Regions from separate parts of the Lujinxingia litoralis genome, predicted to be linked through region 4. Evidence: riboswitches for the same ligand, from Rfam matches in the RefSeq annotation. Region 4 holds a riboswitch; each other region holds the start of a gene.
The links. A riboswitch is a leader RNA that binds a small molecule or an ion and turns the genes downstream of it on or off. The one in region 4 is predicted to bind cobalamin.
Positions count from the first base shown of each region.

Region 1: linked by a shared signal. The riboswitch ahead of DL240_RS03945 (acyl-CoA thioesterase) and the one ahead of DL240_RS15480 (TonB-dependent receptor plug domain-containing protein) in region 4 are both predicted to bind cobalamin.
Region 2: linked by a shared signal. The riboswitch ahead of DL240_RS02805 (ribonucleoside-diphosphate reductase subunit alpha) and the one ahead of DL240_RS15480 (TonB-dependent receptor plug domain-containing protein) in region 4 are both predicted to bind cobalamin.
Region 3: linked by a shared signal. The riboswitch ahead of DL240_RS11800 (hypothetical protein) and the one ahead of DL240_RS15480 (TonB-dependent receptor plug domain-containing protein) in region 4 are both predicted to bind cobalamin.

Region 1 is NZ_QHKO01000001.1:952,163-959,728, reverse strand. Features, by position in the region: gene DL240_RS03965 (Fic family protein) at 1-338, opposite strand, end outside; gene DL240_RS03960 (hypothetical protein) at 626-859, shown strand; gene DL240_RS03955 (sigma-70 RNA polymerase sigma factor region 4 domain-containing protein) at 919-1,869, opposite strand; gene DL240_RS03950 (tetratricopeptide repeat protein) at 2,026-3,108, opposite strand; cobalamin riboswitch at 3,410-3,779, shown strand; gene DL240_RS03945 (acyl-CoA thioesterase) at 3,983-4,348, shown strand; gene DL240_RS03940 (hypothetical protein) at 4,352-4,555, opposite strand; gene DL240_RS03935 (hypothetical protein) at 4,641-4,826, shown strand; gene DL240_RS03930 (DMT family transporter) at 4,859-5,179, opposite strand; gene DL240_RS20925 (pirin family protein) at 5,380-6,360, opposite strand; gene DL240_RS03920 (pentapeptide repeat-containing protein) at 7,083-7,566, opposite strand, start outside.
Region 2 is NZ_QHKO01000001.1:674,342-681,907, forward strand. Features, by position in the region: gene DL240_RS02780 (nucleotidyltransferase domain-containing protein) at 1-5, shown strand, start outside; gene DL240_RS02785 (YdeI/OmpD-associated family protein) at 244-867, opposite strand; gene DL240_RS02790 (porin family protein) at 1,038-2,240, opposite strand; gene DL240_RS02795 (SMP-30/gluconolactonase/LRE family protein) at 2,241-3,143, opposite strand; gene DL240_RS02800 (XRE family transcriptional regulator) at 3,252-4,361, opposite strand; cobalamin riboswitch at 4,708-4,917, shown strand; gene DL240_RS02805 (ribonucleoside-diphosphate reductase subunit alpha) at 5,148-7,523, shown strand; gene DL240_RS02810 (ribonucleotide-diphosphate reductase subunit beta) at 7,520-7,566, shown strand, end outside.
Region 3 is NZ_QHKO01000005.1:49,065-56,630, reverse strand. Features, by position in the region: gene DL240_RS11820 (Ig-like domain-containing domain) at 499-1,308, shown strand; gene DL240_RS11815 (DsbA family protein) at 1,334-2,305, opposite strand; gene thrS (threonine--tRNA ligase) at 2,602-4,416, shown strand; gene DL240_RS11805 (cell surface protein) at 4,561-5,241, opposite strand; gene DL240_RS11800 (hypothetical protein) at 5,238-5,711, opposite strand; cobalamin riboswitch at 5,879-6,085, opposite strand; RNA gene ffs (signal recognition particle sRNA small type) at 6,183-6,273, opposite strand; tRNA gene DL240_RS11790 (tRNA-Ser) at 6,337-6,424, opposite strand; tRNA gene DL240_RS11785 (tRNA-Ser) at 6,460-6,546, opposite strand; gene tadA (tRNA adenosine(34) deaminase TadA) at 6,551-7,087, opposite strand; tRNA gene DL240_RS11775 (tRNA-Arg) at 7,122-7,195, opposite strand; tRNA gene DL240_RS11770 (tRNA-Ser) at 7,321-7,409, opposite strand; tRNA gene DL240_RS11765 (tRNA-Ser) at 7,468-7,550, opposite strand.
Region 4 is NZ_QHKO01000008.1:84,995-92,560, reverse strand. Features, by position in the region: gene DL240_RS15495 (hypothetical protein) at 1-381, shown strand, start outside; gene DL240_RS15490 (cob(I)yrinic acid a,c-diamide adenosyltransferase) at 414-1,043, opposite strand; gene DL240_RS15485 (hypothetical protein) at 1,134-2,330, opposite strand; gene DL240_RS15480 (TonB-dependent receptor plug domain-containing protein) at 2,333-4,477, opposite strand; cobalamin riboswitch at 4,541-4,718, opposite strand; gene DL240_RS15475 (metal ABC transporter substrate-binding protein) at 4,896-5,837, shown strand; gene DL240_RS15470 (metal ABC transporter ATP-binding protein) at 5,885-6,673, shown strand; gene DL240_RS15465 (metal ABC transporter permease) at 6,691-7,548, shown strand.

The DNA.
Region 1 (7,566 bases), on a different contig from region 4:
GAGAGCGGAAACCATGCGGATCCTCCGCGGCGAAGCATGACGAGAGCCTGCGTTAAGCCAGACAATTCGCGTTCCTGCACCATCTCGCCAAAACGCCATTCGCCACAAAACACAATGTCGCCGACCTGGGCATAGCGCTCGACATCACCGTCTGCCTGAGGGTGATAATGCGTGATGTATTTCGGATTCTCCCTGTAACAAGGAAGCGACTGCACGACGTCCTGAGGAACCGTCGAAAGAGGTGCTACGCGGAGTTTGCGGGTATGGGCGTGCTGCTCGAAGACGCGAACCCGACCGTCGGGCAGAGCATGAAGTTTTATGGGGGTCCAGAAGGTCATCGTCGTCTCAGCTTGGGGGGGGCACTCCGGCCAAGCGTCGCTCGCCCCTACACACATCGCAAGCTGGTTTGGAGTTTGGCCAGGAGGCGCCGCAGACGCACGAGAAGCCCGCTGCGGTGCAAGAACAGCGCTCTGATGGCCGGGTGAGAGATGCGACCGATAAACATGCCCGGGGGGATTCGGTCGATGGCTACAACATGGACGCCGCCCGCTGAGGGTTTTAGGGGGGAATCGCCGGATCGAGGGTGAGACACCGATGTCGCTCAGACCCAAACGTGGAGGTCCCTGTGGTCTCAGATAAGAACGACTCAAAGACTGAAGAAGCACGCGCGTTGTCCACCTCTCCCGAGGAGCTGCGCGACCCGGTGACGGGCCTGGGGCCCGACGAGATCACGGAGGACGGGGTCGAGCGCACGCTTATCCGGTGGTTTTTGTCGTTGACGCCGGACGAGCGCTTGATGTGGGCGCAGGGGCATGCCCAGGCGGTGCTGAGAATGAGGGGTGGAAGGATTCTCCCCTGATTTTTTGGGGGAGATTGAGCCCGGGGGTTGTGCGTGTGACCCCTACAAAAAAATGCCCCTTAGAATGCGCCGTGGACTCGGGCCAGGCGGTGGGCTTCGTCTTCGAGGTTGAGGCGGCCTTGCTTGATCTGGCGGGCGGCCGCGGCAGGGGAGATGTGGAGGAGGGGGGCGATGGCGTCGGGATCGTGGCCTTCGGTGTGCAGGCGCAGGGCGCGGGCCTGATCAGCGGGGAGCTGGCAGAGGGCGGCCGCGCTCAGGCTCAGGGGGGAGGGGGCGCTCAGGGAGGCGCCCGGGGCGCAGGTGGCCTGCCGGCTTTGATTGCTTTTGAGGAGCTCCTCGGCCTGGTCGAGTTCGTGATCCAGGGCGGAGTGGAGGGCGTCGAGGTCGCCGGCGTCGAAGCGCTGACACACGTGGATCACGAGCACCTGGAGGGCGTCGCGGGCGGCGAAGTCGGGTGCGTGGCGCTCCAGGCGCGCGCGGGCCTGCTTGTGGAGGGATCCGTGGTGGGGGGTGGGGTGGTGGAGGGCGTCGACGCAGCGTGTGAAGCCGACGACAACCTGCGCGTCGTCGCCGGCCGCGCTGAAGACGATGTGGGAGTCGCCGGGGTCGGCGGCGCGCAGGCGTTTGAGTTTCTGCAGGGGCGCGCGCCAGGGCGCGGTGGGAGCGCCCGGGTCCTGTGGGGCGCCGGGGAGGGCGCCGGCCGGGACCAGGAGGGCCATGGCGAGCACGGGCATCGCCGCGCCCACCACCAGACCGATGCGAAAGGGCGTGGCGGTGAACCAGCGTTTGAAAAGGCGCGCGATAAAGAGGGCGACGCCGGCCAGGCCGAGCACCACAAAGGGGCTGATGGCGAGCTGCTCGATGGCCCAGAAGCCGAGGGCGAAGGTGAGGGTGGCAAAGACACCGTAGTAGGCCAGCCAGGCGAGCAGGCGCTGGGTGCGGGTGGGCTCGGCGGCCTGTCCGGCGCGCATCACGGCCTCAAAGCTGGTGCGGGTGGGGTCTGAGCTCATGGGCGGCAGGGGGTGGCGAGTGAGGGAACGCGTCGGGGCCGGCAGAATGTAGGCGTACACCTAACACGCGGCGCTGGCACCTCGCCAGAGGGTGGGGGAGGGGAGCGCGTGGCGTGTGGGGGGCGGTGTGGCCTCGGAAGAGGGGCGGGGCTCGGCTCAGCGCGAACAGATCTCGGTGCATGAGAGGTCGTGGCCGATGTTGCAGGCCGACTCCCAGGTGCGGGCGGCGGCAGCAGGCTGGCCGCGCTGGCAGAGCACCTCGCCGAGGGTGTGGATGATGTAGCCGTTTTCCGGGGAGAGCGCGACGGCCTGGCGAGCGATGCTCTCGGCGGTGGCGTCGCATTGGCCGGCGCCGTAGCAGCGCTCCCAGGCCAGGTTGTTGCAGGCGTTGGCGTCGTCGGCGTCGCAGGCGGTTTGCAGGTAGAGTTCGCGCTCCTCGGTGGTGTTCCAGTGGGCGTTGGCGAGCTCGCGGCAGGCGTGGGCGTCGCCTGCGCTCAGGCAGGGTTCTTCAAAAGAGTCTCGGTACATGGCCTGGCGCTCGTCATGCCAGCGCTTTTGGAGGCGGTTCTGGAGTTTCTGGTGGTGCTCCTTGAGGTGTTGGTCGAGGCCGACGCCGGTGCCATGGACCATGTACTGAACGCGGGTCTGGTCGCCGACGGTGTTGACCATGGGCTGTTGGCGGGCGTGGCCAAAGAGGGTGGAGATGGCCGGGCAGGCGGCTTTGTAGTCGAAACGCCAGGCCTCTTGCGGGTCGCCCTCATGGTCCAGAGGAAACTCCATCGCGCAGGGGTACTCGGCGCAGTTCACGGTGGTCTCCGGCGGAAAGATCTCGGGGCACTCGGCTTTGAGCTGGTCGACCATCTGCTCAAAGTGCTCGGGCCGAAAGGCCTCGTCGAGTTGGGTGGGAAAGGCCATGGGCAGCGCCGCGGAGGTGCGATCGATGAGCTCGGTGAGTTCCTGGTTTTGCGTGCGGGCGGCGTCGCGCTCCTGGATGGCGAGGGTGTGGGCCTGGCGAGTCTGCGCAAGCGCCGCTTCGCAGCTTGTGCCCGCGGGCCTGGCGAGCGACGTGGGATCGCTGTGGCCGTCGCCGGGGGCGGGCCGAGGGGGGGACTCGCTTGCCGGGTTGTAGGCGCGGAGCGCCGGGGGCGTCTCGGAGCGCGACGCCTGAAGGAGGAAGGGGAGGGCGCCGGAGGCCACGCCGACCACAAAGACGATAAAAAAGGAGAGGTAGGTTCGCATCGTGCTATCGCCGGCGTTGAATCGGAGCGTGGACGTGGAGAGTGCGCAGGGTAGCAGACCATTACGACCCGCGCCCAGCCTCGGTGGTACGCCGGTGGGATGAGAGGGCAGGATGGGGCCGGCGAGCGTGGCGTGAGAAAAGGGGGGCCGGGGAGAAGGTCAGAGGGGCAGAGAGGTGGTTGGGGAGGAAGAGGGGCTTTTCCTTGCGCGTTGAGGGCAGGGCGACCGATACTCCGGCCGCGCTGGTGTCCGGGCCTTTTTGCAAAGGTCGGGAGCGAGGTCTCCAGGCGCTCGGTGGTCGAGGGTTCGCCCCGGAGCGTGTGCAGGCCAAGAGGGAACCCGGTGAGATTCCGGGGCTGCCCCGCAGCGGTGAGTACGCCATGAGCTATCGTTGATGTCGCGTCCGCTACATCGAGAGCACTGCCAGGCTGCGTTGCAAAGCCTCGATGATGCTAAAGCATCGTCTGCGTTTTGCGCCTTGCTGGCCGCACTCTCGATCTCGCATCCAGCGACATCACCTTCTGCTCAGGGCGTTGACGAGAACGAAAGCCACACCAATGGCACTGCCCCCTGATAAAGGGCGTGGGAAGCCGTGGCCGGTAGGAGGTTGGTCCCGAGATGGGAGCGCCACGCTCGTAAGCCCGAAGACCTGCCAGCGCCGGGAGTCCCCGAGAAAAGGGAGCCCGAAATCGACCTTGAATCTCGCGGGAGATGGGCAGGTCGCCGTGCGCCGACATCCGTCGGTTGCTCTGGCTTGCTGTGCATCTTCGGCCCCCACACGCTTTTGAGAGGCAGATCCATGCACAGCTCCAACGACTCGACCATCCAGCAGACCCTCGCGCCCGGCCTTGTGACCGAGGTGCAGCTGATTGAGATGGTCTTTCCGCAGCAGACCAACCACTACGGCACGCTCTTCGGGGGGCAGGCCCTGGCCCTGATGGATAAGGCCGCGTTTATCGTGGCCTCGCGCTACACGCGGCGCACGGTGGTGACGGCGTGCAGCGAGCGGTGTGATTTTCATGTGCCGGTGCGCCAGGGGCAGCTCGTGGAGCTGACGGCCCGGGTGGTGGAGACGGGCCGGACCTCGGTGACGGTGGAGGTGACGCTGGTGGCCGAAGACCTCTTAAGCGGCGATCGGCAGCCGGGCACCCGGGGCAAGTTCGTGATGGTGGCGCTCGATGCGCACGGAAAGCCCACGCGGGTGCCGGAGCTGGAGAGCATGGCGAGTCAGGCGCCCTGAGGCTCAGTCGTCGCGCCGGATGGGGTCGTCCTCGGACATCGCCCGGGGGAGCGAGGCTTCGGCGCGACCAAAATAGCCCCCGGTGTCGCTGATGAGCTCTGAGGTGGCCATCTCTGTGAGGTCGGGAGGGGCTTTGAGGCTGAGGGGGTGGAGGTCGACCTCTATGGCGAAGGGCGCGCCCACCGAGTGCTGTAGGTCAATGGCCACGAAGACCAGGGCGTCGCCCTGCCAGCGCGGTGAGAGCGGCGGTGGTGGACCACTCGGTGGGGGGGCGGCGATCAGGTCGGGCCAGGTGTCTTGGGAATGGCTCTCGGCGCGGGTTTCCTCATCCCAGACGGCGACAAAGGGGGGCGTCGACGTCTCGGGGAAAGAGACGGTGTTCCGGCTGAACTACGGGCTGGAGTGGATGACCGACCTGGTGGGCAACTCGCCGGAGCGGGGCATGCTCGTGCAGCTGGGGCTGGCCACCTACTTTTGAGAGCCGGGGCCCGCACGCGGGCCCCGGGGCTTTCAGGTGGTGAGTTTGAGGCCGGCCAGGCCCAGCACGACCAGCACAATGCTGAGCCAGCGCAGGGGGGAGGTGCTGTCACCGTAGACCAGCATCCCGAGGATGGCCGTGCCCACCGCGCCGATGCCGACCCAGATGCCGTAGGCCGAGCTGGCCGGGAGCACCTTCATGGCCTGGGAGAGCAGATAGAAGCTCGCGCCCATGGCGATCACAGTGAGGATGGAGGGGATGGGGCGAGTGAAGCCGTTGCTTTCTTTGAGCCCTGTGGCCCAGCCTACTTCGAGGAGGCCGGCGACGATGAGGGCGATCCATGCCCTGGTCATACGCGCTCGTCTTGATTGGCGAGGGTCGTCCCTCAATCAAACGACAGGCGCTCAGGTCGTCCTGAGCGCCAGAGGGTGGCGAGGCGCCAGCCGGCTCGTCTCGTAGAAAAGATAAGCGCGCCCGGCGTACCCGGGGGGGATAGCCACCGGTGGCGAGAAAGTAAAGGCCCCTACAAGCGCGCGCGACGGGGGCTTCTTGTTCAGGTGGGTTCGTCGCGGGTGCCGTCGGCATAGCGGGCAAAGCGGCCCTGATCGCCGGGGTGGACCGGGCCGTTGTCGCTAAAGTTCCAGCCTCCGAAGCCGGTGCTCTGGTAGTCGAGGTAAGCCTGGCGGATCTCCTGCTGGGTGTTCATGACAAAGGGGCCGCGTTTGGCCACCGGTTCGCCGATGGGCGCGCCCTGCAGCAGGAGCACTTCGGCTTCGGCCGGGCCACCCTCCAGGACGATGGGGCCGGGGTGGTCGAACTCCACGCGCCGCTTATTGGCGATGGCGCGGGAGGCGACTTTGACGCCCTGGCCGGTGTGCACGTAGAGCGAGCGCAGGGTGCCGGGGCGGACCGGCGGCAGCTCAATGCGGGCGCCGGCCTCCAGGCGAATCGACCAGATGGCCACGTCGCTCTCTGCCCGGGAGGCCCAGGAGGCCGGGGGCGGTGCGGGGGGGCGCTGGCCCTGGTAGGCGCCGGCGGCCAGGGTCAGCTCCACGATGCGCCCGTGGGCGTCGGTCTCCACGACCCGGGGGATTGCTTCGTTCCAGAGCATGGTGAAGTGCGGGTCGACCATTTTGTCGGCGCGGGGCAGGTTCAGCCAGATCTGGAAGAGTTCCAGGGGGTTGGGGGCGTCGTCGCGCAGGAGCGGGAACATCTCGGAGTGCTGAATGCCGGCGCCGGCGGTGAGCCACTGCACGTCGCCCCCGCCGTAGCGGGCGGCGGCGCCCATGGAGTCGGTGTGATCGAGGTAGCCCGAACGCACCACGGTGACGGTTTCGAAGCCGCGGTGGGGATGGCGAGGAAAGCCCGGCACCCGGCGCCCGTGGTACATGCGCCAGGGCTGATGCTCGGCGAAGTCCCGGCCCAGGTGGCGTCCGGCCAGCGAGGCGTCGGGCGCCATGGTGCCATCGCTGGCGGGGTAGTCGTCGCGGTGATGGGCGCAGAAGAGAAAGGGGTCGGAGGTGGGCCAGTTCATGGTGGCGATCGGGGTCACCGCCTTGATCGGGGCGGCCGGCAGCGCCGCCGCGGCGGCTTCGGTGGGAGCCGGGGCGCTGGCCCGGGCCGGGGCCGGGCGGTTATCGCGCTCGATCTTCTGGCAGGCCGCCAGCGGGAAGAGGCTCCCGGCGGCCAGGAGCTTGAGCGCGGTGCGCCGGGCGACCACCGGGCTGCCCAGGGTACCGGGAGAGGGTTCGGTGAGGACCAGGCGGCCCTCGAGCCTTTCGTCGACGATCTGGAGGCGCTTACTGCCGTGGTTGTAAAGATCCCAGGCGTCGAAGAGCTGGCGAGCGACCGCGTCGCCCGGGGGCTGATCAGCGGGCGCGAGCGTCGCTCGCCAGGCTTCCAGCGCATCGACTACCCGGGCCTGGTCCGCGCTCAGGCGCAGGGAGCGGCGCAACGCGTGCAGCGAGCCCGGCACCGGGAGTTCGCCCTTTTCTCCGGTGCCGATGGCGTTCCGGGGCTCCGGAGCCAGGGCGTTGAGCAGCCAGCCTACCCCGTGCCAGAGCTCCTCAAAGGCCCAGTCAAAGGCCTCAAAGGTCAGGTTTTCGGTGGCTTCATCCAGGTAGTCTTTGGCGCGTTGCAGGGCGTCTTCAGGCGTCATGAGCGTTCTCTAAGGGGGTTATTCCACACACGTGGGGCGAAACCGGTGCGCGGCGAGATTCATTTCATAGATGTGGTTCATATGGATGATGCATGGTTTTAATAGGGGGAGTGGGCCTCTTCGAGGGAGTCGACCCCGCAGGCTTCAAAGGCCTCTTTGACCTCTTTGAGGCGGGTGCCCTCCAGGGCCAGGCCGAGGTGCCGGGTGAAGGTCAGCGAGACGCGGCTGAAGTCGGCCTGGCGCAGGTCGCAGTGAATCAGGCGCGCGCCGTCGAAGCACGCGTCGATGGCGATGACCTCCTGGAGGTCGGCCTCTTCGAAGTGTGCAAAGGAGCAGTTTGCGCCGCGCAGGTTGGCGCCCCGGAGTTGCGCGGCGCCAAAGCGGCAGTGGCTCAGGTCGGCGTCGACTAAAAGGGTGTGGGTGAGGTCGGCCCGGGAGAAGTCGACGCAGCTTAAGTCCAGGCGAGAGAGATCGACGCCGCTTAAGTCGACGCCGGCCAGGCGCAGGAGGCGGCGGCCGCCGTCAGGAAACTCCCCGGAGTGATCGCGGATAAGGAAGATGACGTCGCGGCGGCTTAAATCG
Region 2 (7,566 bases), on a different contig from region 4:
CATAACGCTCAACACGGACTACGAAAGACCGCCTCCTCCCGAGCCCATTCGCTGCACGCACCACCGGCACTCCCAAGGATTCTCGTGGCCGTCCGAGCAGCGCACATCACCGGATGTGCCGGCCTCTCACCCACGCACGCGACACTGCCAGCATCACCTTCGCCTGCAGCAAGCCGAGAAAGCTCGCTCGTCGACGCCGCCGGGCCCCCGGTCCTTCGTGGGTTGGGTGAGCCAGGCACAGACCTAGCGCTCGTTGAAGCCTCTTCCCGCCAGAATCTTCGGGATGCACTTCTCAACGCGTCGTTGGCGAGTCTCGGGTTTCTTTGCTCCCGAGATATGAAGGATATGGCTGCGCTGCCGACCGGGCGTCAGGGCCGCGAAGGCGGCTGCTAGCTCCGGCTCCGCGCTGAGTTTCTGATCCAGTTCAAGGGGCATCGACTCAAGTTCCCGGGCTTGAGGCGCTTCTTTACCCTGGCGAACAAGTTCGATCGCCTGCTGAACGAGCTCCACAATCTGCGAACGCCTCTCCAGGACCTCGTCCACCGTCGTGAATTTGATCACACGCGCCACACGCGTGTTCGGTCCCGGCTTCTCCAAAAGATGGCTCTCGTCGGTGAGTTCCGCGCCTCGGAAGAGGCTAAGCCCGCACCATTCTCTACGGGAAACGATCATGGCAACGTTCTTCCCCTTAAACGCGTAGCAGGGGGAACCCCACTTCATCGCCTCGACCAGCTCCGAGTCCTGGAGGAGTTCGCGCAGCGCCACGAGCGCATCGGTCCAGAGATGCACGGTACACTGCGGCGTTTGATAGTGGTCGCAACGACCGCAACCATCGCGAAGGAACGAATCGACATCTGTGGTGTTCACGGTCTCTCTCCCAACTCAAAGGCGTCGTCATAGGCGCTCGGTCCACCGGGAGTTGGCTGCAGCTCACCATCACCGAATACCCGGCCCCCTTGCTGTGGCCTACCCCGATAGCGGCTCCGCGCGCAACTGGGGCCGACGCCCTCGGCCCATTGGGAGCTTTCCCGGCAGGGTCAACTCCCCCAGAAGAAGCTCGTTCGGAGTACGCCTCCCCAGGACCACAGCGCATCGGGGCGTTCAATCGCCGCCGCGTGGTAACGGGTCACGTAGCCAGCAAGCGACGCCGCCAGGAAGTTCGTCGGCCACCATTTCAGCGCGAAGGCCCCCCCGTGCGAGCCTCCCGGCTCAACGTCATCGGCACCTTTTCCCAGCCACATGCCATCGTAACGCGCAGCCACCTCCAGCGAGCCTTCTGCCCCCGGGAAGAAAACGTCGGGAAGTGGCGCGCTCCCGACCTCTCGCAGGGGCCCGACCAGAGTCCAGGTCAACTCAGTGCTCAGGCCCTGCGACATGATCGCAGGCAACTCAACGCGGGGCGTCGACGGGTTGCCATCGGTATCACGGGACCGATCCTCACGCGCCATGGCGCCTTCAACGCTCAGACGAAGGGGACCGAGGTATCCGACCAGATGGGCCTCGACCAGCGCCCGGCCTCCCGAGACGATGACCGGTCGGTAGTAACGAAATCCCATCGGCGTTGTGCCAGCGATGCCCTCGCGGTCTTCGGTGCGCTCGTAAAGCGCGGCGGCCCCCACACGAAGCCCCGTCCTCTTGTCTTTTGCTCCCTGGCGAGCAACGTGAGCGCGCCCGAACACCAGATCCAACGCGGCGTATCCGGCAGGTAATGCGTTGTCATTGCCCAACGCACTCCCATTGCCATTGCCCACACGAACCCACCCCTCGACGGGCATAGACGCCGGGTGGAAATGGATATCGACCCCCAGATCTCGACGCACGCGGAACGACGAGACCACCGACCCACGATCTGGAAAGAGCAACGACTCGGTAGGCTCGTGAACAAACGAGGCAAAGAGTGGCGGCTTTGAGTACCCGACGTTCAGGTCCAGCCACGGCTGCGGCGACACGCGAGCGTAGGCATCCAGAATCACCGGATTCTTGCCAGCGAATTCGATCCGAGTCACGCCGCGAAACCAGCCGACGGGCTCAAGCACGAGGCCAGGACGTAGCCTGGCAAGCGCAAAGCCAGAGAGCCCCTCTTCCACCGCAGGATAGATGCGGTAATCGACTTCGCCCAGCAGAGTTGGACGAAGAGACGAGTCCGACCGAGGCGCATCGGCCCCACGTGCTCTGGCGTCGATCGACCAGAGCGCCGTCAGCAGGGTCATCAAGACAGCATGGACGTAGCGCATGCGCATTCAGTCCTCCAGCGGCACGATGCGCAGGTAATGCGTTACTCCGTCCGATTCATCGGGGTCGTGGTCGGCGACGAACACCCGTCGATGAGTCGGATCGTAGGCTACGCCGCGCACCTGCTGGAAGCCGGATTCCACCACCGATGTCGAACCATCAGCATCGATACGCAGCAGGTTTCCCCACACGCTCCCTGAGAGAAGCGAGCCCTGCGGACCTCTCGCGATAAGGTCTGGTCCCTCCACCTCGGCCAGCACCCGGTAGTCCTGCGGGTTGGCCTGAGTCGCGACCAGAATCTGATCCAGCCCCTGGTCGGAGACATAAAGTTTATCATCCACCGCCAACACGCCTGCCGGCTTACTCAGGCCGGTGATGACCTCGGACTCGACCCCGGTGAGCTTAAGAGCTCCGACCGCCCCCACACGCTCCCCGGAAGAGAGACGAACGAACCACGAGCTGTAGAGTCGACCCTCGTCGCTTACAGTGAGCCCGATGCGTCGGCGCTGCGGGTCGAGGCCGGGGAGCACCTCGGCCTCCCCGCTCGAACGGATGAACACCACATCGCCTGTCGTTCCATGCCCGAAGCGAGTCACCACAAACGAGCCGTTCTCCAGGCGAACGAGCTGCCCGAGGCCGGGGCCTCTCGCGGATGCCTCGGGCAGCTCGGCAACAACCGAATACCCCTCGGCGTCGCTCCAGCGGAGGATGCGGTTCCCGTTGTCATCGGCGATATAGAGTGCTTGCTCTTCATCGTCCCACCACAGCCCGTTCGGGTCGCCCTCCACATCAAGAACCGCGGGCCCCCGCATCACCCGATCGCTGGGAGCCGTACTGGACGTTCCACTCCCACAGCTCACCAACAGCACGAATGCGCACGCAAGCGAACACCCCATCATCAGATTCTTCATGTAAACATCACTCCCTATATAACCCCTTAGAAACAGAGGTGATTTAACGTCACCGACACCCGGCACCTCAACGACGCTCCGGACGGACTCAGGCACCACACTGAGCGCTCACTCCTGCGACGCGCATACGGTCGCGGCGTGTCCGGCCGCGGCAAGGTCGTAACCAGGCATGAGCGAGGCCTCCGCTCGGAAGGTGGGTTGGTCGATAAGGTCGACAAAGCGAGCGACCGCTGGGCTCTCAAGACGGGACTCCGGAACGAGGAGTTCGAAGCGCTCCTCCGAAAGCGGGATGAACGTGAGCCCTTCGGCGATCGCAGCAGATTCAATCGCGACCCCTACATCCGCGATCCCCATCCGGACCAGCCGAGCGACCTCGGCATGATCGGCCGCCAGAAGGTCGGCTCGGGTCATATCCAGCCCGCCCGGATCGCCCACCGCACGCTCGAACACCTGACGAGCTCCGGAACCTGGCGAGCGCAACGCCCGGCGGACGTCATCGCGGCCCAGATCCGCGCCCGCCTGGAGTGAAAGCGGATTTCCGGGAGCCACGACGAGCCCCTGACGCCAGCGCGCAAGGTGAATAATCGCAGTATTTTGCCCCGGAAAGGCACGTCTTGCCGCTCGAGCGTGAGCCTCGGCATCCACCTCGCTGGCCAGATGCATTCCCGCGATATGCACCAGCCCCTGGGTCACAAGTTGGAGGGCTCGGCTGCTGTCAGCATGTATCCAGGTTGATCTGGCGTCGCGGTAGCGGCGGCCTAGACGCCCGGCCAACGCCCCGAGCAGCGGCGCACACCCCGCGATAAGAAGATTGCAATCCACGTCGGCCGAATCGCTCAGAAGTTCGACGAGCGCAGATGCTCGCGCCTCCTCCCTTTCCAGAACGACACCGTCCGCAGCACTACGTTCGTCCTGTAATGGATGCGCCACAAGCGCGCCATCCACTCGCCCCACCACCACCCTCGTGGCGCATGGACTGGCGTCGGCCAGGCGAACTTGCACCACCGGGCCTCCCGAAAGCCGGAAGAGTTCATCCACCGAGCAACGGAGCGCCCTGGCAAGCAAGAGCGCCAGCGTCGTCGACGGGACCTGGCGGCCCGTCTCAATCGCGTTCAGCGTCTGACGAGACACCCCAATGCGGGCTGCCAACTCTGCCTGAGAGAGGCCGGCGGCCGTGCGCCTGTCGCGAACAAGAGAGATCGCAGTTGTGTCGTTCAAGAAACCTCCGAGGTTGAGCCCCGGAGGATGTAAAGCAACCCAGACAACATGTAAAGCAAACAAGACACGCAGCCACACGTCATTTTGCTCACGTCCCTCGCGAGGTCCTCCCCGAACGTGCGTCGCTCGCCACGCGACAAGGTGCCCCGGACTGCCCTTCCCAAGCCCCCTTCGCCCGGACACGGGGTGCGGCACGGGGGGCCTTTTCCGCATGAACACAGGTTATGGTTGCGTGCCCCCTTATGAGGTTTTCGCCTCGTGGAACGACCGGCAGGCGCCGGGCCGGGCTTCTCGCAGAAGCCGGACCAAACACAAGATGATGTGGTTGACGCCCCCACAAGCCCACTATATACAGCCATCCGCTCTGGTGCTTCGCGATGCCTTCGCGAAGCTCAAGAGGGAATCCGGTGTGACTCCGGAGCTGCCCCGCAGCGGTATTCGAGAACGACCCCCACCAATGGCACTGGGCTTAAGCCTGGGAAGCGGTGGGCAGTAGGAGCTTCCATCAGGGAGCGCGCTCGTAAGCCCGAAGACCTGCCAGCGCCTGGCGTGGGAGAGATACCCCGCGCCAGTTCGACCTGGGAACACTCGTGGGAGGTGAGCCTGGTCTCGACGGACACCTGTACTGTCGAGCCGACCTTGCCCCCCGAGCGATCCCTCCGCTCGCGGGAGCGAAGGTTGACCGGCGCCCTCCTCTTCGCAGGTACAGGTTGTCTGGTCCGAGTCGTTCGCCCCGCGCTTTAGAAACCGAGCGAGTTTCGCTCCGGAGAGTCGCGAGAGAGCACCATGAACGACGCCCCTGCCCCCCCAGCCCCATCCACGCCCACCGCACAGAACCGGCACGTGCGTATCATGACGCGTGATGGCTCCCCTGAAAGCGTGAGCCTGGACCGGATCGTGGACGCGATCTCACGATGCGCCGACGGCCTTGACCAGGTTGTTCCGCAGCGCGTCGCCCTTCGCACCATCGAGGGCATCTTTGACGGCGCGACCCAACGCGAACTCGAGGACCTCTCGATTCAGGTCGCAGCCTCGCTGATGCTTGAAGAGCCCGAATACTCTCGCCTGGCTGCCAGGCTACTGGCGCAGCGCATGAGCGCCGATGTCGAGGCCGAGGGAGTCACCTCGTTCTCGCAAGGCATCTTCGCCGGACACGCAGTCGGGCGTTACAATGACCGCCTCCATCACTTTGTGCGTGCACACGCCCCTCAACTCGATGCTCTCATCGCGCCAGAGCGCGATCACCTCTTTGAGTACTTCGGGCTGAAGACCTTGCACGACCGCTACCTGCTGCGAGACTCCGAGCACCAACGCCTGTTGGAGCTGCCGCAGTACTTCTTTCTGCGCATTGCGTGCGCACTGAGCGAAGGGTTCGATGAGGCGCTCGAGCTCTACAACCTCCTCTCCAGGCTGGAGTATCTCCCCAGCTCCCCCACGCTCTTCAACGCCGGCACCTGCTACGAGCAACTCTCCAGCTGCTTTCTCCTCGACTCTCCAGCCGACGAACTCCCCGACATCTACCGCAGCTATACCGACGTCGCGATGCTCTCGAAGTTCTCCGGCGGCATCGGCATGGCCTTCCACCGCGTGCGCGCACGCGGCTCCCTCATACGCAGCACCAACGGTCGCTCCAACGGTATCATCCCCTGGCTCAAAACACTGGATGCGTCCGTCGCCGCCGTGAACCAGGGCGGCAAGCGCAAGGGAGCCTGCTGCGTCTACCTGGAGCCCTGGCACGCGGATATCGAAGAGTTCCTGGAACTTCGTGACAACACCGGTGACGAGGCCGCACGCACGCATAACCTGAACATCGCCAACTGGGTTCCTGATCTCTTCATGCGCCGCGTCGAAGCCGACGCAGACTGGAGCCTCTTTGATCCGAAACACGTCCCGGAGCTACCCGACCTCTACGGCGACGCCTTCGAACAACGCTACGAAGAGGCCGAGCGGGCCGGACTCGCCAGCCGTACCATCAAAGCTCGTGATCTCTACGCACGCATGATTCGTACGCTGGCTCAGACCGGCAACGGGTGGATGACTTTTAAAGATCACGCCAACCGCGCCTGCAACCAGACCGCCCTCCCCGGACGAACTGTTCACCTCTCCAACCTTTGCACGGAGATCATTGAGGTGACCTCCGGAGAAGAGACCGCCGTCTGCAACCTGGGCTCGATCAATCTGGCCCGACACACCCGAATCGACTCCACGGGAGAGGTCCACTTTGACTTCGACCAGCTCGCCGCGACCGTACGACGAGCGGTGCGCCAGCTCGATCGGGTGATCGATCTCAACTACTACCCGATTCCCTCCACAGCAGCGTCAAACTCGCGTTGGCGCCCGGTCGGACTCGGACTCATGGGCCTGCAGGACGTGTTTTTTCAGATGCGTCTGCCCTTCGACAGTCCCCGGGCGCGCACTCTCTCCCAACACATCTCCGAAGAAATCTACTTTAACGCCCTGACCACCTCCCTCGAACTCGCCGCAGAACTCGGCCCCCACGCCGCGTTTGATGAAACCCGTGCCGCCCGTGGGGAGCTCCAGTTTGATGCGTGGAACGTGACGCCAAGCGAGCCCGAACGCTGGGAGCGTCTGCGCGCAAAGATTCAGCAGGTGGGGCTGCGCAACTCTCTGCTCTGCGCCGTCGCCCCGACCGCCACCATCGCCTCGATCGCCGGCTGCTTCGAGTGCATCGAGCCCCAGGTCTCAAACCTCTTCAAACGCGAAACCCTCTCCGGCGACTTCCTCCAGGTAAACCGCTACCTGGTCGCCGAACTCAAACAACTCGGGCGCTGGGACGACGAGATGCGTGACCGCCTTAAGGAGAGCGAAGGCTCAGTCCAGGCCATCGATGCGCTCCCCGACGAACTGCGGGCTCTCTTTCGAACCGCCTGGGAACTCCCGATGCGCTCGTTGATCGATATGGCCGCCGACCGCGGCGCGTTCATCGACCAGAGCCAGTCGCTCAACCTCTTCATCGAGAGTCCGACGATCGGACAACTCTCGTCGATGTACTTCTACGCCTGGAAACGCGGTCTGAAGACGACCTACTACCTGCGCTCTCGGCCGGCCACCCGGATCGCCCGGGCGACCCGGCGTACCCCCGACGCCGCGGCGGTGGCGTGCTCACTCGAAAACCCTGACATCTGCGAGGCCTGCCAATGACCACACAACGCCCCCGACACCTGCTCGACCCGGGTTTCTGCCT
Region 3 (7,566 bases), on a different contig from region 4:
TCTCCTTCGCAACGATACGCTCCCCACGCCTGCGCTCTCCTCCCCCCATCCACATCCCCTCGATCGGTCCCCTGATCACGCGTTTTTCAAATCAAACCTCTCGATCGCATCGCCTGCTATCGCGTTTTTCTCAACCCAATACGCGATCGCATCGCCTGCTATCGCGTTTTTCTCGACCCAATACGCGATCGCATCGCCTGCTATCGCGTTTTTCTCAACCCAATACGCGCTCGCATCGCCTGCTATCGCGTTTTTCTCAACCCAATACGCGCTTGCATCGCCTGCTATCGCGTTTTTCTCAACCCAATACGCGCTCGCATCGCCTGTTATCGCGTCGTTCCAGATCTAAATCGCGCTCGCATCGCCTGTTATCGCGTCGCTACCCCGGGCCCCGACCGCCGACGAGCGCCTGGACTTGATCTTAAGACCGGGCCTCGCCAGTCTGCTCCCCGACCCGCGGCAACCCCCTTCCCTTTAACCCTTCCCCCCCGAGACGACGTGCCTTCTCGCTCGCCACACCCCCGCTTCCGGCTTTACGGTGCGACTCTGCTGGCCATAGCGGTGTGCGGCACGTCTTCGCTGCTGGCCTGCGGCCCGCTGGACCCCGAGCCACCGAGCGATGCCGAAGGAAACCCCCTCCCCCTGCCGCCCCCCGGCGAAGACTGGCTGCGTGTGGTGGAGGTGTCCCCCTCCCCGGCGATCGCCACCGAGGCGACCATCGAGGTGCGATTCAGTGAGTACCTCGATCCCGACACCCTGAACTCCTACGCCACGTTGAGCCTGCGCTCCGGGGGCATCGTGGCCGGCGGACGCCTCACCTACCGCATGAGCCGCAAGGCCCTGCTCTACCACCCGCGGGCTCCGCTGGAGGCCGAGCTTCGCTACACCCTGCAGACCTCCCCGGCGCTCCGCAGCGTGGTGGGTTCTCCGCTGGCTCCCGAGACGCCGGCCCCGATCTTCTTCACCGACGAGACGCTCCCGGCCGCCGAGCCCCCCACCCGCGAGTCGGTGCGCTGGGAGGACATCGCCCCGATCCTGGAGCGCTCCTGCGCGAGCTGCCACGCCGATCAAGCCTGGCAGCTCCCACAGCTCTCCCGAGACGCGCTGCGCCAGACCCGCTCTTCGCAGGTCGATCTTCCCCTGGTAATGCCTTTTGAACCGGCAAGATCCTATTTGATGCACAAGATCCTGGCCGACTATCCCCGGCGTCGCTTCACTGTACAGCCCCCGCCCTACAGCGACGCGCCCCCCTTAGCCCCCGATGAGATCGAACTCATCGAAGACTGGATCGCCGGCGGCGCGCGCTAGCGCGCGCCGCCCGACGCGCTCACACTTACTCGGCAGCCTCGGCCTCCGCCTTGACCGCGGCCACGATGGCCTGCGGCGTCAGCTGCCCCTTGTAGCGCTTACCGTTGATGAAGAGGCTCGGCGTGCCCTGCACACCGGCGGCCATGCCTTCCTGACGGTCGCGCTGAGCCTGCATCCCGAGCTCAGGCGACTTCAGGTCGGCCTGGAAGCGATCGTAGTTCAGCCCCAGCTGGCGCACATAACCCTCTAGACGCTGCGGGTTGAAATCGCGCTGGTTGGCAAAGATCAGGTCGTGCATCTGCCAGAAACGTCCCTGCTTATGCGCGGCCAGGGTCGCCCGGGCTCCCAGGTCAGAGAGCGGACTGCCCAGCGGGAACTGCTTGAAGTAAATCGCCACCTCGTCGCCCAGCTGCTCATGCACCACCGAGAGCACACCGGCGGCCGTACGGCAATGCGGGCACTGGAAGTCGGCAAACTCCACGATCACCACCTCGGCCTCGGCCGAGCCTTTGACCGGCGCGTCTTCGAGCATAAAGGTGTGAACCTTCTCCTCGCTGGCCTGACGCTCGGCCACGCGCTCCAGCGCGCGCTCCCCGGCACCTTCGGCCAGCGCCCCGACCATTGTGCTGACGGCCGCCCGGGCCTCTTCGCACTGGGTCTCCTCGCTCTGCATGCACTCATCCAGGCTCACCGTGGCATCGGGGCAGGGGCAGAGCTCTTCGCCGGCCATCTCCGCGAGCTTGACGCGCTGGGACGCTCCGAGAGCCGAGAGATCGACCCCGGGGTAGCTGGCCTGCTCACCGGCCGCCTCGCCGGCTTCGGCGCCGGCCTTCTCACCGGCTTTCTCCGCGCCCTTCGCCTCGGCAGGGGCCTCAGCCTGGGCAGCCTCCTGGGGCGCCTCCGACTTCGAATCACATCCCAGAAGCGATCCCACCAGCGCCAGCACCATCAGGGCGACCACTGACTTCTTTTTCCATCGCGTTGTCTGCTTACTCACTTCATCTCCAGGGGTTCTCAGTATGTTTGAATGATTCGCCAGCCGGATTATGGGAATCGCGAACCCGGGGCGATAGTTCGCAACACTCGATTCTGCCGCGCTATTCAACGGGATCGATATACTCAGCGTCAAGCGACACCTCGTCGCACCGGGATCGCCCGCGCTGCCTTTGCACTGAGCGGCCTTTCGAGCTAAGTCACTTGCCGACGTCGCGCGCGCACGCGCGGCACTTTCATCACTACCTAGAGCCGGTCGAACTCGACCCCCAGACTGCCCAGAACCCCAGGGAGAGACGCATGGCGGAAGCATCCAACGACAAACGAGCCGACAAGCTGTACCGAGTCCGCCACTCCACCGCCCACCTGATGGCCGCAGCGATTTTGGAGATGTTCCCCGATGCGCGCCTGGCCATTGGCCCGCCCATCAAGGACGGCTTCTACTACGACTTTGAGCTCCCCCGCGCCCTCTCCCCCGACGATTTCGAGGAGATCGAGGAGCGCATGACCAAACTCGTCAAGGCCAACGTCCCCTTCAAATACGAAGAGTGGGACAAAGACAAAGCCCGCGAGTTTTTTAAAGATCAGCCCTACAAGCTCGAACTCATCGAGGGCATCGAAGGCGACACCGTCTCCACCTACGAGAGCGGTCCCCTCATCGATCTCTGCGCCGGCCCCCACGTGCGCTACTCCAAGCAGTGCAAGAACTTCAAACTCCTGAAGGTCGCCGGCGCCTACTGGCGCGGCGACGAAAACCAGCCGATGCTCCAGCGCGTCTACGGCACCGCCTTCCCCACCCGCGATGAGCTCGACCAGTACCTGCTCATGCTGGAGGAGGCCAAGCGCCGCGACCACCGCAAACTGGCCCGCGAGCTGGAACTCTTCGACTTCAACCGCCTCTCCCCGGGCTCGATCTTCTGGCGCCCCAAAGGCTGGACCTCCTACCGGGAGCTCCAGAACTACTTCCGCGAGATCGAGGCCGAGCAGGGCTACGAGGAGATCTGCAACCCGCTGATCTACCACGAAGATCTCTTCGCGCAGTCCGGCCACCTGGACCACTACCAGGACACCATGTTCAAGCTGGAGGCTCACGGTCAGAACTACTGCCTCAAGCCGATGAACTGCCCGGACACCATGCTCTACTTCAAGAGCAAGAAGCGCTCCTACCGCGAGCTCCCGCTGCGGGTGGCCGAGTTCGGACACCTCCACCGCAACGAGCTCCCCGGCGCGCTGGGCGGCGCCACCCGCGTGCGCCAGTTCTGCCAGGACGACGCCCACATCTTCACCACCGAGGAGCACATCACCCAGGAGATCTCCATGCTCCTGGAACTCGTCGAGCGCACCTACGGCATGTTCAACATGGAGTACGACGTCGAGATCTCCACGCGTCCCGACGACTTCATGGGCGAGGTCGAGCTCTGGGATCGCGCCGAAGGCGCGCTCAAAGAGGCGCTGGAGGCGGCCGGAAAGCCCTTCACCATCAACGAGGGCGACGGCGCCTTCTACGGGCCGAAGATCGACTTCCAGGTGCGCGACTGCCTGGGCCGCTCCTGGCAATGCGCCACCATCCAGCTCGACTTCCAGCTGCCCCGACGCTTTGAGCTCACCTACACCGCCAGCGACAACTCCGAGCGCACCCCGATCGTCATCCACCGCGCCATCGCCGGCAGCCTGGAGCGCTTCTTCGCCATCCTGCTCGAGCACCTGGCCGGAGCCTTCCCCACCTGGCTGGCGCCGGTACAGGCGGTGATCGTGCCGATCACCGACGAGCAGAACGACTTCGCCTGGGAGGTCGCCAGAGACCTCAAGCGCTCGGGCATCCGCGTGGAAGTCGACGATCGCAGCGAGAAGATGGGCTTTAAGATTCGCGAGGCCGAGACCCAGAAGGTCCCCTACATGCTGGTCATCGGCGGACGCGAGGCCGAGGCCGGCACGGTCGCCCTGCGCACCTACCGTGACGGGCGCCGCGGCACCCTGCCCCTGGCCGAGGTCAAAGCCGAGATCCTCGAGCACATCGCCGAGCGCACCCTGGATGTCGACGCCCAGGTCAGCGGCCTGGCCGCCATCGTCGAAGATGCCCCCAGCGGCGAAGACATGGCCGAGCGCGGCTACTAAGCAAGCGCGCTCGCCAGGCGAGTTCAGAACGATCGAAGCTGCATAAAAAAGCCGCGCTCCCCAAAAGGGGAGCGCGGCTTTTTTATGCCCTCAAGCAGCGAGCGGCAACGCGGCGCGTGCACGCTCGCTGATCGGCGGGCTTAGTTACTCGACGTGCAGAATCCCCACCGCATCCAGATCAAAGCCCTGGCTCGGCGAAGCTCCCACGCCCCAGAGATCGCGAATGCGCACGAAGCGAGCTCGGCTCAGGCCGACCTCGGCCAGATCAAAGGCGTCGCCGCCGGTGATCGCCACCGAGAGTTCAGGATGCTCCAGCGCCTCGTAGGCCAGCGTGGGCCTCCAGCCGGCGCAACCAACGTAGGGCGGCGCGTCATCCGGCGAGGCCACACACTCAAAGGTATGCCAGGCCTCCCCGTCTTCGCTGACCGCGATCTCCCCGAGTTCCGCAAACACCTGGTCCGGATCGCCATCGGCGTAAAAGGGGTTCTCAAACACCACGAAATCCGCCCCTTCGCCATCCACAATGACCCGGTCGCCAAAGCCCAGCACGATCTCTCCACCGGCGCCCAGACTCAGCACATCCAGCGAGGCCGAGGTCGTGCCCTTTCCCTGCGGCGGACCAAGCACCACGTCGGGGAGGTTCCCCTCGCCAAAACCTGCCCCTTCCCCCGGCGTAAAACTCACCACCTCCGAGGCGTAGGGCAGCCCCGCCCACCAGGGGCCCGGTTCGGCTGTGTCATCGACCTCCCCGCAGCCCAGCGCCCCCCCCGGGGCGGCGGCAAGCAGCGTCACCACTGCCAGGCGCTTCCAGCGTGCGGCGATCATTTGCGGGTCATCTTCGTCCAGGCGAACCCACCGCAGCCGCCGTTCTCCGGATCGCTGGCGTCGGCATCGGCGCTGCGATCGATCGCGCGGGCGTCTTCCACCGTCTCCAGATCAAAGGCGACCATGCAGTAGTAGAAGCTGTCGTCGACCACCGGCGTCCACACCACCACGTTGTAGCGGTCCGCCCCAAACTCCGCGTCGGAGGTGTTCTGGGTAATGGCGAAATCCGCCTCGTTATCATACTCGGTCAACAGCATCATCCCCCAGGTCTCTTCGGTGATGGTCTCGTCGTAGCCGAAGTTCGTGGCCCACTCCCCGGCCACCTCAATGCCCTGGTCCTGGTTGTCATTCTGCTCGCACTCGGCCCCTTCACACTCCACCGGCGCGTCGGTCTCACCACAGGCCGCCAGACACAGGCCACCGGCCAGCATCAGCGCCATCAAACCCACCCGATTTTTCAGCGTCGTCATCTCAATCTCCTTACCTGTCCGGGCGGAGATCGAGGGGCGGCAGCGGGACAACCCCGCACACGAGCGGCAAACACACCTGGCAGGTTCATCCTGCGGCCGCACGCATGAGCCGGCGCACTCGCGCCCGGGCTGCTGCGTTCCTCTCGCCACCGACCCGAAGCGATTGGGGGTACACCGTCGACGCAGCAATATCCTGGCTCTCGGATCACCTTCGCCCGTCCCCTTCCCGACGTTTGAAACACGCCAGTGGGTTACGACAGGTTCATCACCGATGACAGTTGCGGGGGCAGCGCTGGACTTTCACCAACTTCCTGCCGCGTCAATCCTGCCCGCGTGCTAGCACCGCCCGGGCATCCGGGTCAACGCAGATTGAACGCACCGGGCCCGAGCAAAAAAAAGCCCCGCAACGCTTAATGAAGCGTCGCGGGGCTCATGTTCATCACTCCACGTCGGGGTGGAGTTCTCTTCGACCCTCAAGCGGCCAGCGCACACTCTGTACCTGGTCCGCTGCTTCCTCCCGGACCTGACGGGGTGCCAGGCCAGCAGTCGCACTGGCCGCTCAGGGGTCGAACATCCCCACCCTAAGGGGGGATGGGGTGAGCCGTCAACAGCCCACCTCGAAGAGCGGAGAGAGAGGGATTCGAACCCTCGATACGCTATAAACGTATACACGCTTTCCAAGCGTGCGCCTTCAACCACTCGGCCACCTCTCCAACAGATCCATTTTCATGGTCTGATACTACAAAAACGGAGGGGGTGGGATTCGAACCCACGGTACCCGTGAAGGTACACTTGATTTCGAATCAAGCGCCTTCGACCACTCGGCCACCCCTCCGCACTTAAGATGCATCCTCGTTGGAGGAGTCATCCTGACTTGCTGACGCTTTACGCTTCTCACGAATACTGCGGAAAAATTCGCTTAAAACCCGTCCACTTGCTGCCGAAAGGACACCTTCTTTCACCTCGATACTATGATTTAATCGAGGATCTTCTCCCATGGCAAAAAGCGAACGCATCGCGCCGGCTTTTGGATCTCGTGCACCAAAAACAACCCGCCCTACTCGCGCGTTTACCAACATACCCGCGCACATGGGACAGGGTTCCAGGGTCACGTAGACCGTACATTCCTGGAGTCTCCAGCTACCCAACACTTGCGCCGCGCGTCGAACCGCAATCAGTTCGGCGTGGGCTGTCGGGTCTTGCCAGGTTTCTCGCCGGTTAAACCCGCGAGCGATGATTTCACCCTCGTATACGACCACAGCTCCGACAGGGACTTCGCCCTCTGCCTTAGCTTTTTCGGCCTCTTCGAGAGCCTGCATCATAAAGATGTTGTCGATGTTTTTTCGAGACACTTTTAAACCTGACTCCAAAAACAAAGAAACGCTCTTAATTCATTAAGAGCGTTTCTAGCGCACCTGGAAGGGTTCGAACCTCCAACCTATGGTTCCGTAGACCATTGCTCTATCCAGTTGAGCTACAGGTGCGTGCTATGTGCTTGCTGCGTTGTTTGCCGTTCTCCCGTCCGGCGTGCCATTTTATTAGCACCGCCGTTTTGGTTTTGCAAGCACTTTTTCGACTTTTTTTTCAGTTTCTTTTTTCAGTCGAAAAGCGGAGAGGGAGGGATTCGAACCCTCGATACGGTTTAAGCCATATACTCCCTTAGCAGGGGAGCGCCTTCAGCCACTCGGCCACCTCTCCGTACACGTTCTTATTCACTTTTCAAACACCATCCTGCAAGCAGGAATTTACTTTTGAGCGGAGGAGGTGGGATTCGAACCCACGAAGCTTGCGCTTGCCGGTTTTCAAGACCGGTGCCTTCAACCGCTCGGCCACTCCTCCAGGAGCCGCCTCCCTG
Region 4 (7,566 bases):
ATCGACGCCGCAGTGGGGCTCTACGGCGCGGCGGAGTTGCTCCTCTTTGAGGCGCGCCAGGACGTCGATCAGGATCTGCTGCGCGATCTGGGCTACGACGACTCCCTGCTCATCGTCGCCGGCGCCTTTCTCTCGGCGGGGCGCTCCTATGAACGCACGCAATTCGACGTGACCCTGGCCCTGGGCTCGGCGGTGCGCGGCGAAGAGGAGAACCCCGATCGCCGGGTGCTCACCGCGGCCCTGGATCTCGATCTGCTGATCGACATCGGCTACGGCGCCGGCGTCTACCTGCGCCCCCGGCTGCACGCCTACCTCACCGACCTCGACCCGGCGCTCACCTTAAGCGGCGCGTTCACCACCGGGATCAACATCACCTTCTGAGGCGCGCCCGGAGCCCGCGCGCCCCCCGAAATTCAGACGTTCGGATCCCAGAGCACCTCGTCGCTACCGGCGGCAATTGACGCCCAGCGACTCCACACAAAAAACGCATCGCTGAGGCGGTTGAGGTACGCGATGGCCTGCGGATCGACCTCCTCGGACTCGCCAAGCCCCACGGCCAGACGCTCGGCCCGGCGGCAGACCGTGCGCGCCAGGTGCAGCTCCACATTGAGCCGCGTGCCCCCGGGCAACACAAAGGAGCGCAGCGGCGGGCAATCCTGGTTGTACTGGTCGATCAGCGCCTCGAGCTCCGCGACATCGTCGGCGTCGACCCGCGGCATCATCGGCCCCACGTCTTCGGGGAGCGTCGCCAGCACGCTGCCCAGGTTAAAGAGCTGATGCTGTACCTTAAAAAGCTGTCCGGAAAGCCCCTCAAACCCGGGCTGACCGGCGTACACCTCGGCGATCGTCTGACGCGCCGCCCCCACCACCGCGTTGAGCTCATCGACGGTGCCGTAGGTCTCAATGCGCGCGGCGCTCTTCATGACCTTCTGACCGCCGACCAGGCGCGTGGTGCCGGCGTCCCCCTTGCGGGTGTAGACGCGGTTGATGGCGATGTTGGGGTCCTGAAACTTTTTGTCGTGGTTCTGATTCGCGTCGCTCATGTCGACCTCAGGTTGGGGAGCGGCCGGGCCCGGGAGGGCGCCGACGCTGCACGTGCTTATCATAGCTACGAAGTTGCCTCACATCGCCCCTTACCAGCGCACCCTCACGCGCCCCAGGGCGTTGGCGTTGGTGAGCAGGTAATAGGCGTCGATGCCTTCGGCGTCCTCGACGATGGCCACCGACTGCGGACCTTCCACCAGATCGTCGACGCGGCCAAGGGGAAGCGGCCCGGCCGCCAGCCGATCACAGCGGGTATCCCAGATGTAGAGCGCGTCTTGATTAAACGCGGTCAACCACAGCCGCCCGGCGCTGTCGACCGCCAGGCTGTGGGTGGCGTCACCCTCGGCCGCGTACACCTCCAGGGGATCTTGAGCATCACGCACCCAGGCACGCACGGCCAGATCAAACACAAAGAGCACCGGGGCGGTGGCGCTGCTCAGGTAGAGGGTGTCGGTGCCCGGCACCCGCACCGGCCTGCCGGGCGCTCCTACCACGCCGCCCTCGCGCTGCCCCAGGTCATAGGACTCCAGCCGGGGCGCGCCCGGATCGGCGCCCGGAAACGCCAGCTCCAGTCCGGCCCGACCGCGCACTTCCACCCCCGACGCGCCGAACACCACCTCGCCAGCGGAGCTGATCACCAGCACCTCCTGGCCCGCGACCTGCTCCACCTTCAGCGAGTGCGGGTTCTTAAAGCTCGTCTCCCACTGCCCGACCACCTCCAGCGTGGTCCGGTCGATCACCGAGATGCTCCCCGGCCCAAAGCCCTGAGCCAGGCTCAGGTAATGGACGTTGCCCACATAGGCGTAGCGCTCCCCCAGCGCCACGGCCGAGGGGTTCTTCAACGAGGCGTCCTCGATCTCTTGGAGCACCTCGCCAGACTGCGCATCGATCACACTCACGCTATGCGTGGCGTAATTGGCCACCCAGATCCGGGCCGCACCTGAAGGCGCCGCCCCCGGCTCCAATGCCATGGCGTAGGGGTTGCGCTCGGCGCCCAGGGCCACCGCCTGCGACACGTAGCGCTGCTGCTCACGATCAAAGCGGCTCAGCGTGTTGGCGCCACTCTCCACCACCCACACCGAGCGCGCATCGGCCACCAGGTCGTTGCTCACCGACCCGGTCGTGCTCAGACGCGCCTCCACGTAGAGGGGGTAGGCCTCGGCCGGCTCCTGGCAGACCTCCCGCAACTGACCCGCCGGCGCCTGCTCTTCGGGGGGCTCCCCGCACGCCATCACCAGCGCCAGCGCCAGACAGCGCCCGGCGGCCTTCATCACTCCCATGGTCATCCTCATGCTCCTCCCCCTCCCTCATCACCACGGCTTCCGCTGCGGAGCTCCACCGATACAAAGAACGCACGCCCGGGCAGCGGGCGCTGCAAAAAGTCCTGTGCGCGACGCTCATTCAACAGATTCTGCACCTCCACCCCCAGGCGAACCTCCCGCCCGAGCTGCGCCCGCGCGCCCAGATCCAGATGCAGCGCCCCGGGGCTGTGCAGGCTGCCGAAGTTATCCAGCGCCACGCGACTTCGGTAACGCGCGGTAGCCTGCACCCGGGCCTCCTCCAGCCACGCCCCGGCCCCGAAGAGGCCTCCCACGGTAAACGACGCGCGCAGGTGCGCGCGGTGGCGCGGCTGGTGGGGCAGCTGCGCCGGCGAGCCGGCACCCTGGTCGACTTTGAGGTAGGCCCGGGTGAGCGTGTAGCTGCCCTCCAGGCGCAGGCCCGCCACCGGCGCCCAGCTCAGCGTGGACTCCAGACCGTGGGCCCGCGCGCCGCTTAAGTTCTGGGCCTGGTAGACATAGGCCGACACCGGCAGAAACAAGATCATCTCGTCGATCTCGTTTCGAAAATACGTCGCGCCCAGCTCCAGGGCCTGCGGGCCCGTGGCGGTGCCCGGACTCAGGCGCAGGCGCAGGCCGGCATCCATCGCCCAGGCCCGCTCCGGCTCCAGATCGGGATTGCCCCGCACCGCCTCGGTCGTGAGAAAACGCTCATCGAAATCGGCCGCGCGGAAGGTGCGGGCCAGGTTGGCCCGCACCTCCAGACGCCGATGCACCCTCCCGATAACCCCCAGCGCGGGCGTCAACGGCGCGTACACCCGGGGCTCAAACGCGGCCTCCGTCGACACCTCGCGCAAAAGCTCCATCCGCAACGCCCCGACCAGGCTGAGCCGCTCGTCGGCCAGCAACCACTCATCGGAGAGCGCCAACGCCGCGCTCAGGCGCTCGGCGCCCAGCGACGCCGCGCCCTCGGCGGCCCGGTAGCGTTCCGCCCCCGCCGCGGCCGAAAGCCCGGCTATATGCCGACCGGCAAAAAGACGGCCCTCCAGGCTGGCCGCCAGCGTCTGATGGCGAGAGCTCGATGCCACGGGCTCCAGGCTCATATGCCCGCGGGGGTTCTCGTAGGCCCAGCGGCGATCCTGCAAACCCACATCGGCATGCACCTGCCAGCCCACCGCATGGCCCCCCTGCGTCTCCCAGCGCAGATTCGCCAGCCGACGATCATCCTCGACCCGCGCCTGCTCAAAGGCCCGCTGAAACTCCGAAGGTCCGGGGCTCCCGCCCTCGCCATCTTCGACCATCGCGGTCAGATGAAGCGCGCCCTCCCCCACCTTCAGGCGCGCGCTGCCCCCGCCGCTGAAACGTTGATGATCATTGTTCAAACGCCCCTGTTCAACGCCCTGATGATCCACAAAACCAAAGTCGCCCCGGGCCCGACGCACCCCGGCATGCAGCCGGAGCCCTCCCCGGGCATTAGCCGCGCTCACCGCCGCCTGGGCCCCCGCGCTCCCGAAGCTCCCCGCGCTCAACCGAAGCTCACCGGCCACCCCCGAGGCCGGCGCCCGCGGGTTCAGCTGCACCGAGCCGGTGAGCGCCCCGGCCCCGTGCACCACCGCCGCGCCCCCGCGAAAGACATCGGCCGAGGCCAGCCCCGCCACCCCGAACTGACCCACGTCAAACCCCAGCCCCGCCGGCGTACTCAGACGCAGCCCCCCCAGATACACCACCAGCTGACGGGGGCTGCCGCCGCGAATCGCCACGTAGGCCGGCTGCCCGGGACTCGACGAACGCGAGAGCTGCACCCCCTCCACCTGCTCCAGAACCTCCCCCAGAGACGGCGGCTGCGCACAACAGGACTCGGTCTGCACCCGGGTCACAAACCCCGAAGGGTGACGCGCATCATCGCGCGCCGAACGCTCCCGACTCACCGTACGCGCGCGCAGGGTGCTCGCCAGACCATCCTCCGAAGCGGCTGAATTTACAGCACTTTCCGACACCCCTTCAGGCGCATCTTCGGAATCATCAACCGAAACAGGCTCCCTCACAGCCTGCGCACGCACATCCGGCGCAAACGCACAGAGGCCCGCACCCAGTGCCAGAGCACCTAGCGCAGACTCCACCCACCCGGGCTTTTTCCACCGTGATACCGTCCACATGCAGCGCTCTTTGTCGCGAAGAGGTCAGCTGGTTGCCGGGCAAGCTCCCGGCGACTTCGGCTCAGGTATCCTGACTCGCAGCTCGCAACGATCCAGGGCTCCTGCCCTCCTCGTCCTCGTCACCGACCGCCTTCCCATCCCCCGCACACCCGACAAAAGCGCGCAAAAGGAACAGTGGCATCTGGCCGTCGACTCGCTGCACACAGTGGCGCGACCGTCCCGGATTTACACCGGGTTCCCTGAAGCAAGGCGCGCAAACGCACCTCGGGCGGACTATCGCAGTCGGCTGCCGCAGAAGTCAATCGACCCGACCCGCCACTTGTTGCAATACATTTGCATTCATAAAGGTTCAGCGTTAGGGTCCCGCCGCCGGCGTCCTCCGGCCTCTTAAAGCAGCGCCCTCACCCCTGGAGCAACCATGACCTTGTCCTCTCTCTCTCCTCGCCAGTCGCTGGCCTGGCCCCTGGCCCTGCTGACGGCTCTGATCACGCTGCTGGCCGCCGGTCCGGCCACCGCCGAGCTCCGGGTGGTGGCCACTACCGCCGATCTGGGCGCCATCGCCTCGGAGATCGTCGGTGACCAGGGCAAGGTCGACATCCTCGCCAGGCCCGGAGACGACCCCCACTTTATCGATCCTCGCCCCAGCTTCGTCCCCCTGCTCAACCGCGCCGATGTGCTGGTGCTGGTGGGCATGGATCTGGAAGTGGGCTGGCTCCCCACGCTGATCACCGGCGCTCGTAACCCGAAGATTCACCCGGGCCAATCCGGCCACTTTGACGCCTCTCACCACATCGTGGCCGCCGACCTGCCCCGGGGCCCGGTCGACCGCACGATGGGCGATGTGCACCCGGGCGGAAACCCCCACTACACCACCGACCCTCGCCAGGGCGCCCGCGTCGCGCTGGCGCTGGGCCGCCACCTGGCCGAACTCGACCCGCCCCACGCCGACGCCTACCTGGAACGCTCCCGCCACCTGGCCCGCGAAGCCATCCGCCTGGCCCAGCGCTTTGAGATGCGCTTTGGCCAGCTCCCCCAGGCCCGGCGTCAGGTCGTGACCTACCACAAATCCTGGAGCTATGTGGCCGGCTGGCTGGGCCTGAGCGATGTGATGCAGATCGAACCCAAGCCCGGCGTCCCGCCCAACCCGCGTCACGTCGCTCTTTTGGTCGACACCATCCAAAAACGTCAGATCCCGGCGATCATCCAGCTCGACTACTACCCCACGACCACCGCCGCACTGCTCAGCGAACGCACCGGTGCCACCCTGCTCCAACTCCCCGCCCAGACCCGGCCCGGCCAGAGCTACGTGGCGCACCTCGAAGAACTCGCCACTCGCCTCTATGAGACCCTCTCCCCCTGAGAGAACGCCCGGGCGTCACCGCCCGCCAACCTCGCTGCGGAACCCCCATGAGCGCTGATTCCAGGCTTCGCCCCAACTTTGAGCAGCCCTCCCCGGCCGATCACGCGCCGATCCCCCCCTGTTTGCCCCGGGATCACCCCTCGCGCCAACCCACGCTCTTAAAAGTCCAGAACCTGGCGTGCGGCTACCACGGTCGCACGCTGCTGGGGCCCCTGGACTTCCATCTTCATCAGGGCACCTTCATGCTCATCGAAGGGCCCAACGGTGTGGGCAAATCCACCCTGCTCAAAACCCTCATCGGACTGCTCCCCCCGGTGGCCGGCCGCATCGACTGGAGCCTGCCCGCCGATGCCCTGCGCTTTGTGCCCCAGACCCGCACCCTCGATCCCATGCTCCCGGCCACCGTTTTTGATGTCATGGCCACCGGCCTACACCGCGGCCGCGGCCTCAAAGCCCTGCGCATCCGTCCTCGCCATCAGGAGATCGACCCGGCGCTGGAGATGGTCGGCGTCGGCCACCTCTGCCATCACCTCTTCCGCGAGCTCTCCGAGGGTCAGAAGCAGCTGATTTTGCTGGCCCGCGCCCTCCTGGGCCAGCCGCGCCTCCTCCTCCTGGATGAACCCTCGGCCTCCATGGATCCCGAGCGCGAGGCTGCCACCATCGAGCTTCTGCAAAAGATCCAGCAGCAACTCGACATGACGGTCATGATGATCGCTCACGGATCCGAGCTTGCCCGCAGCGCCTCCAACCGCATCATGCGCGTCGATCGCACAGGTCAGATCCAGATTGAGGAATGCCTCAAAGACTGCCTCGACGATCCCCACCACACCCACTGACGTTCGCCGGATCTGGTATGCTCGAATTTTTGGCCCTTTATGGCGATCTCTACCGCGATCCCATCCTCACCGCGCTGGCCGCCGGACTCGGGTTAGGCCTGCTGGGGGTGTACGTGGTCAGCCGCCGCATCGTCTTTGTGAGCGCCGCCCTCAGCCAGACCTCGGCCCTGGGCGTGACCCTGGCCTTCTACCTGAGCGCGCAGCTCGGGCTGGTCGGCCTGCTGGCCGAACTCCTGGCCCCGACGCTGGCGATCCTCCTCTCCACGCTGGTGGTCTTCGGGTTGGTCTGGCTTGGCGAGCGCCCCACCCTGGGGCGTGACGCGCTGCTCGGCGTGGCCTTTATCGTGCCCACCGCCCTGGTGTTGCTCATCGGCCCCTTCATCGCCCGCGAACTCCATGAGGTCGAAGCCGTCCTCCACGGCTCCGCGGTGCTGGTACGCTCCAGCGACCTCTACGCCATCGCCGGGGCCACCCTGCTGGTGGTCGCTACCCAGGTCTTCGCCTTCCGAGCCTTTGTCTTTGCCAGCCTCGACCCCCTGGTCGCTCGCACCCAGGGCGTGCCGGTGCGCCTGCTCGACGCCCTGCTCTTCGGGGCCATCGCCCTCCTAACGGGCCTCTCCACCCGCGCGCTGGGCGCGCTGCCCACCTTTGGCCTCACCGTGCTCCCGGCCATCGGCGCGCTCGGACTCAACATCGGCCTCAAATGGGTCTTCATCGTTGCGGCCACCACCGGCGCGGCCGCCGGCGTGCTCGGGTACCTGGTAGCGCTGGCCACCGACGCCTCGGTCGGCGCCAGCCAGACCCTCGTCGCCGCCCTGCTGGCACTCACTCTGCGCGCGCTGGGCTGGTTGCTCAACCGCCGCCAACGCCTCTGAACCTCGCCGGCAAACGCG